DNA from 3 places in the Rheinheimera baltica genome. Region 2 is predicted to be linked to each of the others. Evidence: predicted binding sites of a transcription regulator. Region 2 holds the regulator's gene; each other region holds the start of a gene.

Region 1 (4,218 bases), on a different contig from region 2:
TTTGGATTTAATAATGCAAAATATTTTTAAATAAGCAGCGAATTAAATACACTGCCCCGCTATTACTGGCGCCGGGCAATATCCATTAAGCGCTTTGCTTGCAAATTTAGTGCTTGTTTTAACTCTGGTGGTGTAATAACGCTAAAATCAAACGGCAGCTGGCTTAACCACAGAGCCAGGCAATGACAGCTATCGGTGCGAGTGCTTAGCAACAATCCCTCTGGCTGCGGTTTTAACATCGAGGCAGTGGAGCCCATTGCCTGTGCTGCGGTATTTTTATCAGTATGCAGTAATACCTGTACATCCAAATTGCCTGGCATCGCATTCAGGCTGTGGCGAAAATGCTCAGCAGAATTAAAGTTTTCAGGCCGGGTAAAGGTGGTCTCCAATATATTGATATGTTGCAAACGATCTAACCTAAAGGTACGAAGCTCCATGCGTAAATGGCAATAACCGCTCACATACCAGTGGCCACTACGAAACAGCAAGCCATAAGGGTCTACCTGCCGCATCACTGGAGGCTGCTGATAAGCAGCATAAAAAATAGCAACTGAACGTTGCTGCTCCACCGCAACCAGCAGGGGTTCTAATTGCTGTTGCGGGGTGTCGGGGGCCACTTCAGGCAACATTATGTTGATGGTGTCAGCAATAGCTCTGGCTCGGGATTTGAGCCTGGCAGGCATAACGCGTTCCAGTTTCGCCTGAATACTGCTGATAGCGGCTGCGGTATCAGCCAGGCGCAGGTTTTTCGCCGCCAACAAACCCAGCGACAACGCCAGAGTTTCATCATTGGTAAACATCATTGGCGGTAGCTTAAACCCGGCCACAAGCATGTAGCCGCCATCGCAGCCCTGCTCAGTGGTCACAGGTATACCTAAACCTTCCAGCACCTGAATATAACGCCTTACGGTGCGTTTATCGACACCCAGCCGGCTGGCTAATTCAGTACCACTTAAACGGCCATGAGACTGCAACAACTCAAGCAAACTGAGCACACGGATAGTCGGGCCACTCATCGGGCTTCTCTGTTAGGCATTGGCTATTCCTAATGACTGCTGATATGACAAATAACCAAAATATAACCGAAATCTAGGACGGATTCTGTCCTAATTAGGATTTATTGTGCTGGTAGCAAAAAACAAACAGCAACAACCTCAATCAACGATAAGGAATGACAACAGATGAAACCGCTTACGTTATATACCAACCCCAACTCGCGTGGCCGTATTGTTCGCTGGCTGCTGGAAGAGCTTAACGTGCCTTACGACATTAAGGTGCTGCAGTATGGCGATGAGATAAAAGCCGCCGACTATCTGGCGCTTAATTCTATGGGCAAAGTACCGGCCATTACTCACGGTGAGGTAGTGGTAACCGAAACCGCCGCTATATGTGCTTATTTGGCAGACCAGTTTGCCGACAGACAATTAGCCCCTGCCCTGGATAGCGCTGAGCGCGGTACTTATTACCGCTGGTTATTCTTCGCTGCCGGGCCATTAGAAATGGCCACCAGCGCCAAAGCGTTTAACTGGCGCCTGGATGCCGACAATGCTCAGTCGGTTGGCTGTGGTTTGTATCAGGATACGCTAAATACGCTGGAAAGTGCTTTAACCCAAAGCCTGTATATCTGTGGTCAACAATTCACTGCCGCTGATGTGTATGTAGGCAGCCATATTCATTGGGGCTTGATGTTTAATACGCTGGAATCACGACCGGCCTTTACCGAGTACGTGCAACGACTACAAGCACGCAAAGCGGCCATTCGGGCTAACGAGTTGGATGATGCGTTGCTAACAACTTAAGCCGTTCTTAATCATCTAAGGTTTACAACAAAACAGGACTGGGCACTTTTAAAACAGAAAGGGTCGCTCACATGCTGTGATGCGACCCTTATTAATAACATTTGCGTTAAACGCTACTTCAGTTAGCGCTAGTTAGCACTGCAAAATAGTTTATTTCGACAATATTTTTTTGCGCATCACGAAACCGAACAAACCCAGCATCATAACCGCAAAAGAAGACGGCTCAGGTACTGAAGCTGTTGTAGAACTGATGGCTAACGCATGATTCCCCCAGGACGACGTGGTTAAATTGTTACCGAATGCTGAGATGTTACCATTTAGACTAGATATATCAGTACGTTGCCAATAAAAATTCGTTCCGTTTAGCGTATTCTGAGACGAAATCCCAATAAAGTATCTACCTGCATTTAGCATCAATCCAGCAACATTAAAGTCAAATCGCAAAATATCAGCAAACTGTGAATTATTGTGATTAAAACCCGTATCTGAAACATTAAACGCTGTAACTAACGCATCAAACACCACGTCGCTAGCGTTCGCTGATGAACGAATTTGAATTCTGAAATCAAAAGATGCTGGCTGAACACCTGAGGTCCAATAACCTCCCCACATAGTGATTTCCTGAACATTAGCAGCATCTAATATAGTGAAATCATCAAATATAGAGGACGATCCTTGTGAAAAATTTGCGCCTGTTATGATATTTGCTGGATTAAATGACTGATCGACAATTAAACCTGCGTTGGCATTCCCACCGAAAACAATAAACGCTAACAACAAAAGGGTTTTCTTTAAATTCATTATTATCTCTTTAATAGTTATTATCGGTATTGCTTAAGCAAAAAACGCGCCTAAATTATTGTCATTAACAATCATATAATTAGAAACAAATGAAGGGTCATAATAGATTATGTGTAAATTTTACTGACACTTATTGGACTGGTTACACTGACGCACAAGAAATAAAACAATAAACACCAGTTAAATCTAAACGTTAAGCCCAAATTTTTGAGGGCTATACGATGGCTGACGCGACTTAGTTAGTGTTTTGCTAGTAGCAAAGCTTCATCAATTGCAATAAACCGGCTGGCGGCGTTGCGAAGTGCCAGTGCAGTTAAACCCTCAACGCCATAAACCTCTACTTCGGTTTCATACTTTGTAATCAGTTTTTGCGCCAGCAAGTCAAAGTCACCATCGCCCGATGCCAGTACGAGTAAGTCACTGTACTGGCCGTATTCAATGGCATCCAACGTTATACCCACATCCCAGTCACCTTTTGCGCTACCATCCGCACGCTGAATAAAGGGTTTAAGTTTTACTTCAAAGCCAATGGCACGGAGGATATTCTGAAACTGGCGCTGCTTCTCATCGCCACGATCAATCGCGTAGGCAATGGCTTTTACAACAGTGCGTCCGTCAGTAACCTGGCGCCAAAAGGCGTTATAATCAAAATTGCGCTGAAACGCCTCTCGGCTGGTGTAGTAGATATTTTGAACATCTACCAGGATAGTAACACGGGTCATGGTAAGTCTCTGTTGAGTAATAGCGACCAAACTAACCGCCAAATCTCAGTGGTGCAAGGGCTTTATCACCCTAAGTTACTGCAAATTCGCACTTTACTTGCTTTAGTCTACTATCAATAAATAACAACTATAGATGACAGGTTAATATTGCAGGTGAATTGTTTGTGCTTGAGTTCTCCATGTCTGGTGTGAGCACGCTATTGTGATAGTGCTATATTCGGTTTGTACACTGGGCTTTTGGCAAAAAAAATGGAGCTTAGCCGTTTTGGCTTGGCTACTGGGGTTATTAGCGACGCTACCCCCAGCGCAAGCAGATGACAACAAAACACCAGACTCAGCAACAGTACTTACTTATTGTGTGGACCCTGACTGGATGCCTTATGAGGCAATAGATGATGGTGTACACGTCGGTATTTCCGCGGATTACATCGCATTAATTGCCGAAAAAACGGGCTTAACGTTTAAACTAATACCTACCCGCTCCTGGCTTGAAACACTGCAATTGCTGAGAAATGGCGACTGCATGTTATCGCCATTGTTAAACCAGTCAACAGAACGCGAACAATACCTACAATTTTCTGACGTCTATTTTCGCTCCCCCAATGTGCTGGTATCTCTTAGACAGCAACCCTTTTTACAAAGTATGGCAAATATTGGCACTCGCTCTTTGGCCGTGCCTAAAGGCTACCGTTTAATTGAGTACATAAAGCGCCACTACCCTGAAACCAGGATACATGAAGTAGAAAATGAACCTGCAGGGTTAAAGGCCGTCGCCGAGGGTGATGCGGATTTATTTATTGGTTCGTTATATTCAATTAATGGCCAAATTCAACAAGAATCTTTATATCAGTTAAAAGTGGCAGGTTGGCTTGAGCTGGAAGATAAACTTAGAATTG
Region 2 (4,218 bases):
TCTTGTGATATAGCTTCGTCTAACGACATCGCCTGATGCGACAGCGGATGCAAGCGGCGGGTTTCACTAAAGCGCTTTATCAGGCTAGCGTGATCGGCATCAAGGTACAGAATGGTTAAGTCCAACTTACGTGGCAGGTAAGACAAAATTTCCGCCAGCTCGTCAGGGTCTTGTGGCAAATTGCGTACATCTATACTCACTGCAACTCGCTCGTACTGCCCCATCACGGTTGTTGCCAACGTAGGTAATAAATTTACCGGAATATTATCAACACAGTAGTAGCCAAGGTCTTCCATTACACGCAGTGCGACTGACTTACCCGAACCGGAACGACCACTGACAACCAAAAGTTTCATTTTTCAGTTTCCAAAGCACTGTATTCCATGAGTAGCTGATATAACTGGCTGTTAGTGTCAGCATGACGAATTTTTTTAGTTAATTCTTTTTGGCTGAGTAACTTGGCTATACCTGCCAGTGTGCTCAAATGCGCCTGACATTGCTCTTCTGGGATCATAATAGCGCAGAATATATCAACCGGTTGATTATCAATAGCATCAAATGGGATGGCTTCTTTACTGACGACAAACACTAATATTGGCTTTGTTACGCATTTTAGTTTGCCATGTGGTATGGCTATACCTCCCCCGATACCGGTTGAACCCAGTTTTTCTCGTGTCATCAGGGCTTCTAGAATACTGTACTCTGACATTTCTGGAAGTTGTTGGTGCGCCAGTTCAGCAATGTATTCAAGAATGCGTTTTTTGCTGTTAAAAAGAACTGCACTTTTAGTGCAGTTCTCGGCAAGCATTGAAGTTAAGTTCATCATCTTCTAATCAGTGTCGGGAAATTTTCTCTTTATGCTTGATAACCTGGCGATCTAGTTTATCTATCAGCTGGTCTATCGCAGCATACATATTTTCATCTTCAGATATTGCGAAGACTTCACCACCGGTTAAATGCAGTTTGGCTTCAGCAATCTGCTTTAATTTTTCCACGTTTAAGATCACATGTACATTGTTTATATGATCAAAGTGTCGTTCTAGTTTGGCAAATTTACTGTCTACGTATTGTTTTAAGGCTGTGGTGATTTCAACATGGCGACCAGTTAGATTGATTTGCATAGACATATTCCTTCTTTTAGGCTTATTTACAGCAAGGTCTTGCGTTGATTTGACGGTGGGATATACAAGGACTCACGATACTTGGCTATGGTACGCCGTGCTACGTTAATACCTTGCTCCAACAGAATCTCGGCCATTTTACTATCACTTAACGGTTTGGCCGGATTCTCTGCCGCCACTAATTTTTTAATAAATGCGCGAATTGCAGTGGAGGAACATTCGCCACCGCTCTCAGTACTAACATGACTGGAAAAGAAGAATTTAAGTTCAAAAATACCTCTTGGTGTGTGCATATACTTTTGCGTCGTTACTCGAGATATGGTGGATTCGTGCATTCCAACCATCTCTGCAACGTCGTTAAGCACCATCGGTTTCATCGCTTCTTCGCCGTGCTCAAAAAACGCTTGTTGCTGTTGCACGATGCAATTAGCCACTTTTAACAGTGTTTCATTCCGACTTTCCAGACTTTTTAGAAACCACTTCGCTTCTTGCAGATGAGAACGGATAAATTGGGTGTCTGCACTGTTCTTAGCGGTTCGCGACATTGCAGCATATTGCTGATTTATTCGAACTTTGGGCATAGCGTCAGGGTTTAGTTCAACCTGCCAACGCCCTTTTACTTTAATGACACTGACATCAGGAACAACGTATTGTTGTTCTTCACGGATGACGTCAGCGCCAGGTCGTGGGTTCAGGCTATGTATTAGCCGCATCACTTCCTTTAACTCATCTTCTTTGAGTTTAGTCACACGCATGAGAGAACGAAAGTCACGATTGGCTAAAAATTCTGTATGATCCCGAATCATACTCCGTGCTTCCTCCAAAAACGGGGTATCTAGGGCAAATTGACGCAGCTGAACCAGCAAACATTCCTGTACCGAACGAGCGCCTACACCTACAGGGTCAAAAAGTTGAATGCGTTTTATGACGGCTTCAACTTCATCGGCTTCTATATCGTCAAGCCCAAGTGATTCAAGAATGTCGTCACAACTGATGGTTAGCAAGCCATTGTCATCAATAGCTTCAATAATAATTTGTGCGATGGCAAGGTCGGTATCTGAAAATGGTGTTAGTTGCATTTGCCAGCGCAAATAATCTTGCAACGTTTCACTGGTTTCTCCCTGATACACCATATCATCTTCGCCAGAGCCGCTTCCAGCGCTCACTGGAGCTGCACTTACTAAATCGTCCCAGTTATTATCCAGAGGTAAATCCTCCTGGATATTCTGCTCAGTCATGGAATCGCTGCTGTCTGGTTCGTTGGGCTCGTAGCTGTCGTCAGAATGGTTATCGTCACCAGAGCTGTCATTGTCTGCAGTGTTATGTTCTGCGTTGTCTTTGGTGTCTTTGGGGTCGGCAGAAAAGCTATCGTATTCGTCTTCTGCTTCAAGCAATGGATTAGCATCCAGTGCTTCCTGAATTTCTTGTTGCAACTCAATCGTCGACAATTGCAGTAGGCGTATTGCCTGCTGTAATTGTGGCGTCATGGTTAGCTGCTGTCCTAAGCGAAGTTGCAAAGAGGGCTTCATCTACTTCTACCGTTCTCCTGAATGACACGCTGTGAGTTATTTTGGCTAACTATAGCCTGAATTGCTCACCGAGGTATACATCGCGAACCTTTTGATTTGCCAGTACGTCTTGTGGTGGGCCAGCTGCAATGAGCTCGCCATGACTAACAATATAGGCAATTTCGCACACATCAAGGGTTTCGCGTACATTATGGTCTGTTATTAATACGCCGATACCCCGTTGGCCAAGGTGCTGGATAATTTTTTTTATATCTAAAACTGAAATAGGGTCAACGCCGGCAAAAGGCTCATCTAACAAAATAAATGCTGGATTGGCAGCCAGTGCTCTGGCTATTTCAACACGGCGACGTTCACCACCGGACAAGCTCATGCCCAGGCTGTGCTTAATATGACCGATATGAAACTCTTCTAACAGGTCATCCGCGATTTCTTCACGTTGGGTGCGGCTGAGGTCTTTACGGGTTTGTAAGATCGCAAGTAAATTGTCGTGCACAGTTAGTTTGCGAAAAATCGAACTTTCTTGCGGTAAGTAACCAATACCTTGTCGGGCGCGGGTATGAATCGGGTCGAATGTAATGTCTTTATCATTCAGACTTATACTGCCTTTATCTGAAGGTACCAGGCCGACAATCATGTAAAACGTAGTGGTTTTACCCGCGCCATTGGGCCCCAGTAAACCGACAATTTGCCCCGCGTTAACTTCCAGGCTGACATCTTTAACAACCTGGCGCCCTTTATAGCTTTTCGCCAAATGTGATGCGATTAACTTCATGGATTAGTTTTTTCCTCAGGCGTGAAAATTGTTGTTACACGCTTGGTCTCGTTACTCTCAGCGCTAAGCTGTTGCTTTTCGACGTTATATCTGATGACCGATGCTTTTACCACGCTACCACTTTGCGTTAGTTCTGCATCGCCGGTCAATGTTAGCGTGCGACTCGAGGGTTCATAGCGCATTTCCGCCGCTGATGCAGTAACCGGTTTTCCATCGGCAAGAAGCTGTGAATAACGCACCGGGGTGCCAGTTGCAACATAAACTTCTTTGCCTTTACCTGCACTGGCATTTATTTCTAGTTGATCTGCTTTCATTTGCATTGATCCCTGAGTGATCAATACGTTGCTACGATAGGTTGCTACGTTTTCTGCAATTGAAACCAGATTATCTGCATCAATTTGGATTTTCTGTGCATAGTCCGGCTCAGCGGCAAACACCGACATGCTGGTAAGAAATAAAACGACAATAAGGTTAGTCTTCATTTTGATATACCGTGTGCTCGTGCTGTAATAATTGAAAAGTTTTTTGGCTTAAATCGGCGTCAATACCGCTACCTTTAATATAAAAGCCTTTCCCTTGAATCAACACGGGTTGATTATTCTTCAATTTGTTATCAGGAAACAACATTTCAAGTCTTTCCGTCTCGATTCGCTCTATCAGTTCGTTAGGCTCCAGGCTATCGATACTCACTTGTTGCTCCAGAATAACCTTGTCTTGTGGGAACCATACTGCATACTGACTGCTGGCTTGCCAGCTAGGTTGGTGTTGGTTGTTATACAGCGTATATACAGGCTTT
Region 3 (4,218 bases), on a different contig from region 2:
GCAGAACTCGTTGCTTGCCAAATATGTAAAGACCCTTTACCGTTAGCGCAAGAGCTTGTGAACAGAATTAGGGCTGACAGGTTTCGCTAGCTCAAATTTAGTGGGAGTTTAAATGTCGTCTAGAAAGCACATTCTTATCGCTGAAGATGATGACTTTATGCGCAGTTTATTATCATCACAGTGCGCAGGCCTTGGCTTGACAGTTCATAGTGTTGAGAACGGCGAGCAAGCGATTACCGAAGCATTAAGTTATCAATATGACATCGTGCTTACCGATATTCAAATGCCGCTCTGTGACGGCACTACTGTGATGCGTATACTGAGACAGCTAGGCTACGATAGACCTATTATTGCTATGTCAGCCGATGAAATACCGACTGAGGGCTTTGATTTAATATTATCCAAGCCATTTGATGCAGCCATGCTAGCGGAAGTGATACAACGAACGGCGCCGCAAAAATCGGTTCCATTATTAATAGATGACGAACTCACCAATTTATTTTATCAAAATCTCTCACAACTTCGCCAAACATTCGAAGATGCACTAAAGCACAGTGAGCGCGAGGTAATGCGCCAGGTTTGCCATAAAATAAAGGGGGGCGCCGCCAGTTTTGGAGAAACAACACTGGCAGAGTTGGCTGGCTCACTTCAAATGCAGTTGTTTTCTGATGTTGCATTAGATGAATTACTGAACAACTGTAATCGCTTTCTTGATGCGCTAAGCCAGACAGGGAAACACGATGTTAGAACCTAAAATTTTGTTAGTGGATGACGTTGACTACTCAAGGCAACTGCTACGAAATAACATTATCGCTTTAGCAAACGAGAAATTACTGCACCATAACACCTTTATTTTTTTTAACGCTAACTGTGCCAGTTCTGCTCAAGCGCTGTTTGCTTTGCATCAACCCGATATTGTATTCCTTGATATTGACTTACCTGATGGTTCCGGCATTGACGTGTTAAAAAAGTTTAAAATTTCCCACCCACAATGCTTTATTGCCATGGTAAGCGGAGAAAGTACTTTGGTAAACGTTAAGCAGTGCATTGAGGCTGGTGCAGCAACGTTTATTGCTAAACCCTTTACCGGTGACAAAATACAGGCTGCGCTGAGATTATTTGAAAAGCGTTTAAAGCAAAATGTTAACTCTCTCAATACGCATTGAACTGAGCACAACACATTAAACTTTGGTAAGGTAACAACAATATAACTTAAGTTGAGGAAAAAACATGCGTTTGGTCATTTTACTCAGTATGGCATTGGCTCTTAGCAGTGTGAGTCAACGTGCTGATGCAGAGAGCTTTTATCAGATCCCGGTTCCTGCAGACGCCCGAGAGTTTGCCAGATTAGACAAAAAGTTACCTGCTGTACTGAGTTTTTATACTCACCAAACGGAAAGTGAGTTACGCGATTTTTACCTTCAGCAACTGGGTGACCCTTCTGATGAGCAAATGCAATATGGCCGCATTCAGTTATATTTTGTCGTTAATGGTAAACAGGCGCGCGTTATTATCTCTAGCCGCGAAGAATGGCGCCAGGTTGATATTATGATACAAAACTAGCACGGCTAACGACCTAGGGTTTAGTTAACTGCAATACCACCCTGCGGTTCTTTTTACGCTCCAGCGCCGTATCATTCGGCGCAATGTGTCGCCGTTCACCAAACCCTTCAACCTGCACTCTATCAGCGCTTAACCCAGCATCGACAAAAAAGCTTTTTACTTTCTCTGCCCGTTTTACTGACAATTGCTCGTTCATCCAACGCCCACCGTAGCTGTCGGTGTACCCTTGAATTTCAACAACATCAATCTCATTATCGTACTTCAGGTATTCAGCAATTTGCGCCAACCTACGCTGAGACTCCCGGGTTAGCTGGTCACCACCACTCTCGTAGCTCAACACCGTAAACGCAATGTCATCAAATCCGTAAGGCAGTAACTTTGCAATACATTGATTAAATAAATGGTACGGCTGAGGAAACTGCACTGGATTTATCGCAGCCACCACGTTGTCAAAAGGGCTGTACCAGTCTTTAAAATAAAACGTTGGGCTAAAACCATGTTCAAGTTCTGACAATAACGTCCATGCCACTTTTTTCGGAAGTTCACCATTGAACTGCTTTAACAATTGCATACTGGCAACCGCTTTAGCTGGCTCCCCCGGACGCCAACTTGGGGGAAGCGACATGACCTCAGCCAAACCATAATTATCGGGTAAACGCAGCATTTGCAATTCGAAATCTAAATTAAGTCCTTTACTGGCGACACTGCGAAACACAGCCTGACCAAAGCGGGGAATTTCATGCTGCAACTGACATGCCACCGGCGAACTTTGACTAAGCTGCCACGTTGACTGTTCTATTGCGGCAGAATATTGACGCAACTGCGGCTGAGCCATAACCGACGCGCTTAACAATAGGGTGCTAATAGCAAATAACATTCGCATTTCCCAGTTTCTCACTATAGTTGGTACACAAAACATAAATCACAATAATTACTAAGCAAACACTATGCCGCAACAAGACGGTAGCACTATTTTTTGGCATAATAGTCGCTGATTTATAAAATGGCGATGTTATGACACAACCCAGCACCCAACTTGCTCAGCGTTTTCGAGGGTATTACCCAGTAGTTATAGACGTGGAAACAGCTGGCTTTAATGCCAAAACCGATGCGCTATTGGAAATAGCAGCTACCTTGCTGGATATGGACGATAACGGCAATTTAGTGCCGCTACAAACATTGCACTTTCACGTCGAACCTTTTGAAGGCGCTAATCTGGATGCCAGCTCATTGGCGTTTAACGGTATAGATCCATTTAACCCGTTGCGAGGAGCGGTGCCAGAACGCGAAGCCATCACCGAAATTTGTAAAGCGGTGCGAAAAGCGCAAAAAGATGCAGGTTGCCAACGTAGTGTTATCGTGGCACATAACGCGGCCTTTGATCAGGGCTTTTTTAATGCCGCAATAGAACGGTTAAATTTTAAGCGCTCTCCGTTTCATGCCTTTGTTTCATTTGATACGACCAGTCTTTCAGCCTTGGCACTTGGACAAACCGTGTTAGCCAAAGCGTGTCAAACTGCGGGTATAGAGTTCAATAATAAAGAGGCCCATAGTGCCCTGTATGATACCGAACGCACAGCCGAACTATTCTGTCATATCGTCAATAACTGGAAAAAACTGGGTGGTTGGCCCTTAGCAGCTATGTCACACGACGACGCTGATGATTCTGCAGAGGCTGTATCTGCGTAAGCGATACACCTGTCGTTCAAAAGAAAAGGCGGTGATAACCGCCTTTTCTATTTAATCCGCATTTACTCTGCCGGTGTATCGGTTTTATGTTTCGCCGCAGCATCTTTAATTAAAGGCTGCAGTTCAGTGCGTTGGAACATTTCCAATATGATATCGCAACCGCCGATTAGCTCACCTTCTACCCACAATTGCGGAAACGTTGGCCAGTTGGCGTACTTGGGTAACTCTGCACGAATATCAGGGTTTTGCAAAATATCGACATAAGCAAATTGCTCACCACATGCGATCAACGCTTGTGATGCCTGTGCAGAAAAGCCACAACTTGGAAACTTCGGCGAGCCTTTCATAAATAACAAAATAGGATTGTCAGCAATTTGCTGTTTAATTTTATCTAGCGTTTCCATTAACACCTCACAACATAAGCATTTTCAGATTGGCAGACATTTTACGCTTTTCTGCAGTCATAGGCACTTGAGATTTACAAAAAAAACCCCACCTCTAATGCAGTAACGTTTAATGCTGATCAGCATAAACATCAAAACATGATCAGCCAAATCCACTACTGTAAAACTTGAGTATTTTAGTCAGGTTTTGTAGTCTACGCCATGCAGACAACATAAACAACGCCAACGGAGAACAACAATGGCCTTTGAATTACCAGCATTACCTTACGCAAAAGACGCATTAGCACCACACATTTCTGCCGAGACGCTGGAATACCACTACGGCAAACATCACAACACCTATGTCGTGAAGTTAAACGGTTTAGTTGAAGGCACTCCTTTCGCAGGCAAATCGCTGGAAGAAGTCGTTCGCACCTCTGAAGGCGGCATGTTCAATAACGCCGCGCAGGTATGGAACCATACTTTTTACTGGCACTGCTTATCACCAAATGGTGGCGGCGAGCCAACAGGCAAATTAGCTGACGCTATCAATGCAAAATGGGGTTCTTTCGCTGCGTTTAAG

What was found. The regulator sigma-54, encoded in region 2, starts transcription at its own class of promoters, with help from an activator protein. The targets are predictions, from matches to a motif close to TGGCANGNTNCNTGCTT.
Region 1: ORJ00_RS15220 (PEP-CTERM sorting domain-containing protein) is a predicted target of sigma-54. The motif match lies at 2,636-2,652, and genes of this name have one in related genera.
Region 3: ORJ00_RS02975 (flagellar protein MotY) is a predicted target of sigma-54. The motif match lies at 2,500-2,516, and genes of this name have one in related genera.

Annotation. Positions count from the first base shown of each region.
Region 1 is NZ_JAPJDY010000009.1:67,971-72,188, reverse strand. Features, by position in the region: gene ORJ00_RS15230 (helix-turn-helix transcriptional regulator) at 63-1,016, opposite strand; gene ORJ00_RS15225 (glutathione S-transferase family protein) at 1,182-1,799, shown strand; gene ORJ00_RS15220 (PEP-CTERM sorting domain-containing protein) at 1,950-2,600, opposite strand; gene ORJ00_RS15215 (NYN domain-containing protein) at 2,840-3,322, opposite strand; gene ORJ00_RS15210 (diguanylate cyclase) at 3,588-4,218, shown strand, end outside.
Region 2 is NZ_JAPJDY010000003.1:342,671-346,888, forward strand. Features, by position in the region: gene rapZ (RNase adapter RapZ) at 1-356, opposite strand, end outside; gene ptsN (PTS IIA-like nitrogen regulatory protein PtsN) at 353-826, opposite strand; gene hpf (ribosome hibernation promoting factor) at 834-1,121, opposite strand; gene ORJ00_RS06950 (RNA polymerase factor sigma-54) at 1,148-2,650, opposite strand; gene lptB (LPS export ABC transporter ATP-binding protein) at 2,700-3,422, opposite strand; gene lptA (lipopolysaccharide transport periplasmic protein LptA) at 3,419-3,904, opposite strand; gene lptC (LPS export ABC transporter periplasmic protein LptC) at 3,894-4,218, opposite strand, start outside.
Region 3 is NZ_JAPJDY010000002.1:13,844-18,061, forward strand. Features, by position in the region: gene mnmC (bifunctional tRNA (5-methylaminomethyl-2-thiouridine)(34)-methyltransferase MnmC2/FAD-dependent 5-carboxymethylaminomethyl-2-thiouridine(34) oxidoreductase MnmC1) at 1-90, shown strand, start outside; gene ORJ00_RS02960 (Hpt domain-containing response regulator) at 113-754, shown strand; gene ORJ00_RS02965 (response regulator) at 741-1,166, shown strand; gene ORJ00_RS02970 (hypothetical protein) at 1,231-1,563, shown strand; gene ORJ00_RS02975 (flagellar protein MotY) at 1,577-2,440, opposite strand; gene rnt (ribonuclease T) at 2,578-3,252, shown strand; gene ORJ00_RS02985 (Grx4 family monothiol glutaredoxin) at 3,315-3,656, opposite strand; gene sodB (superoxide dismutase [Fe]) at 3,895-4,218, shown strand, end outside.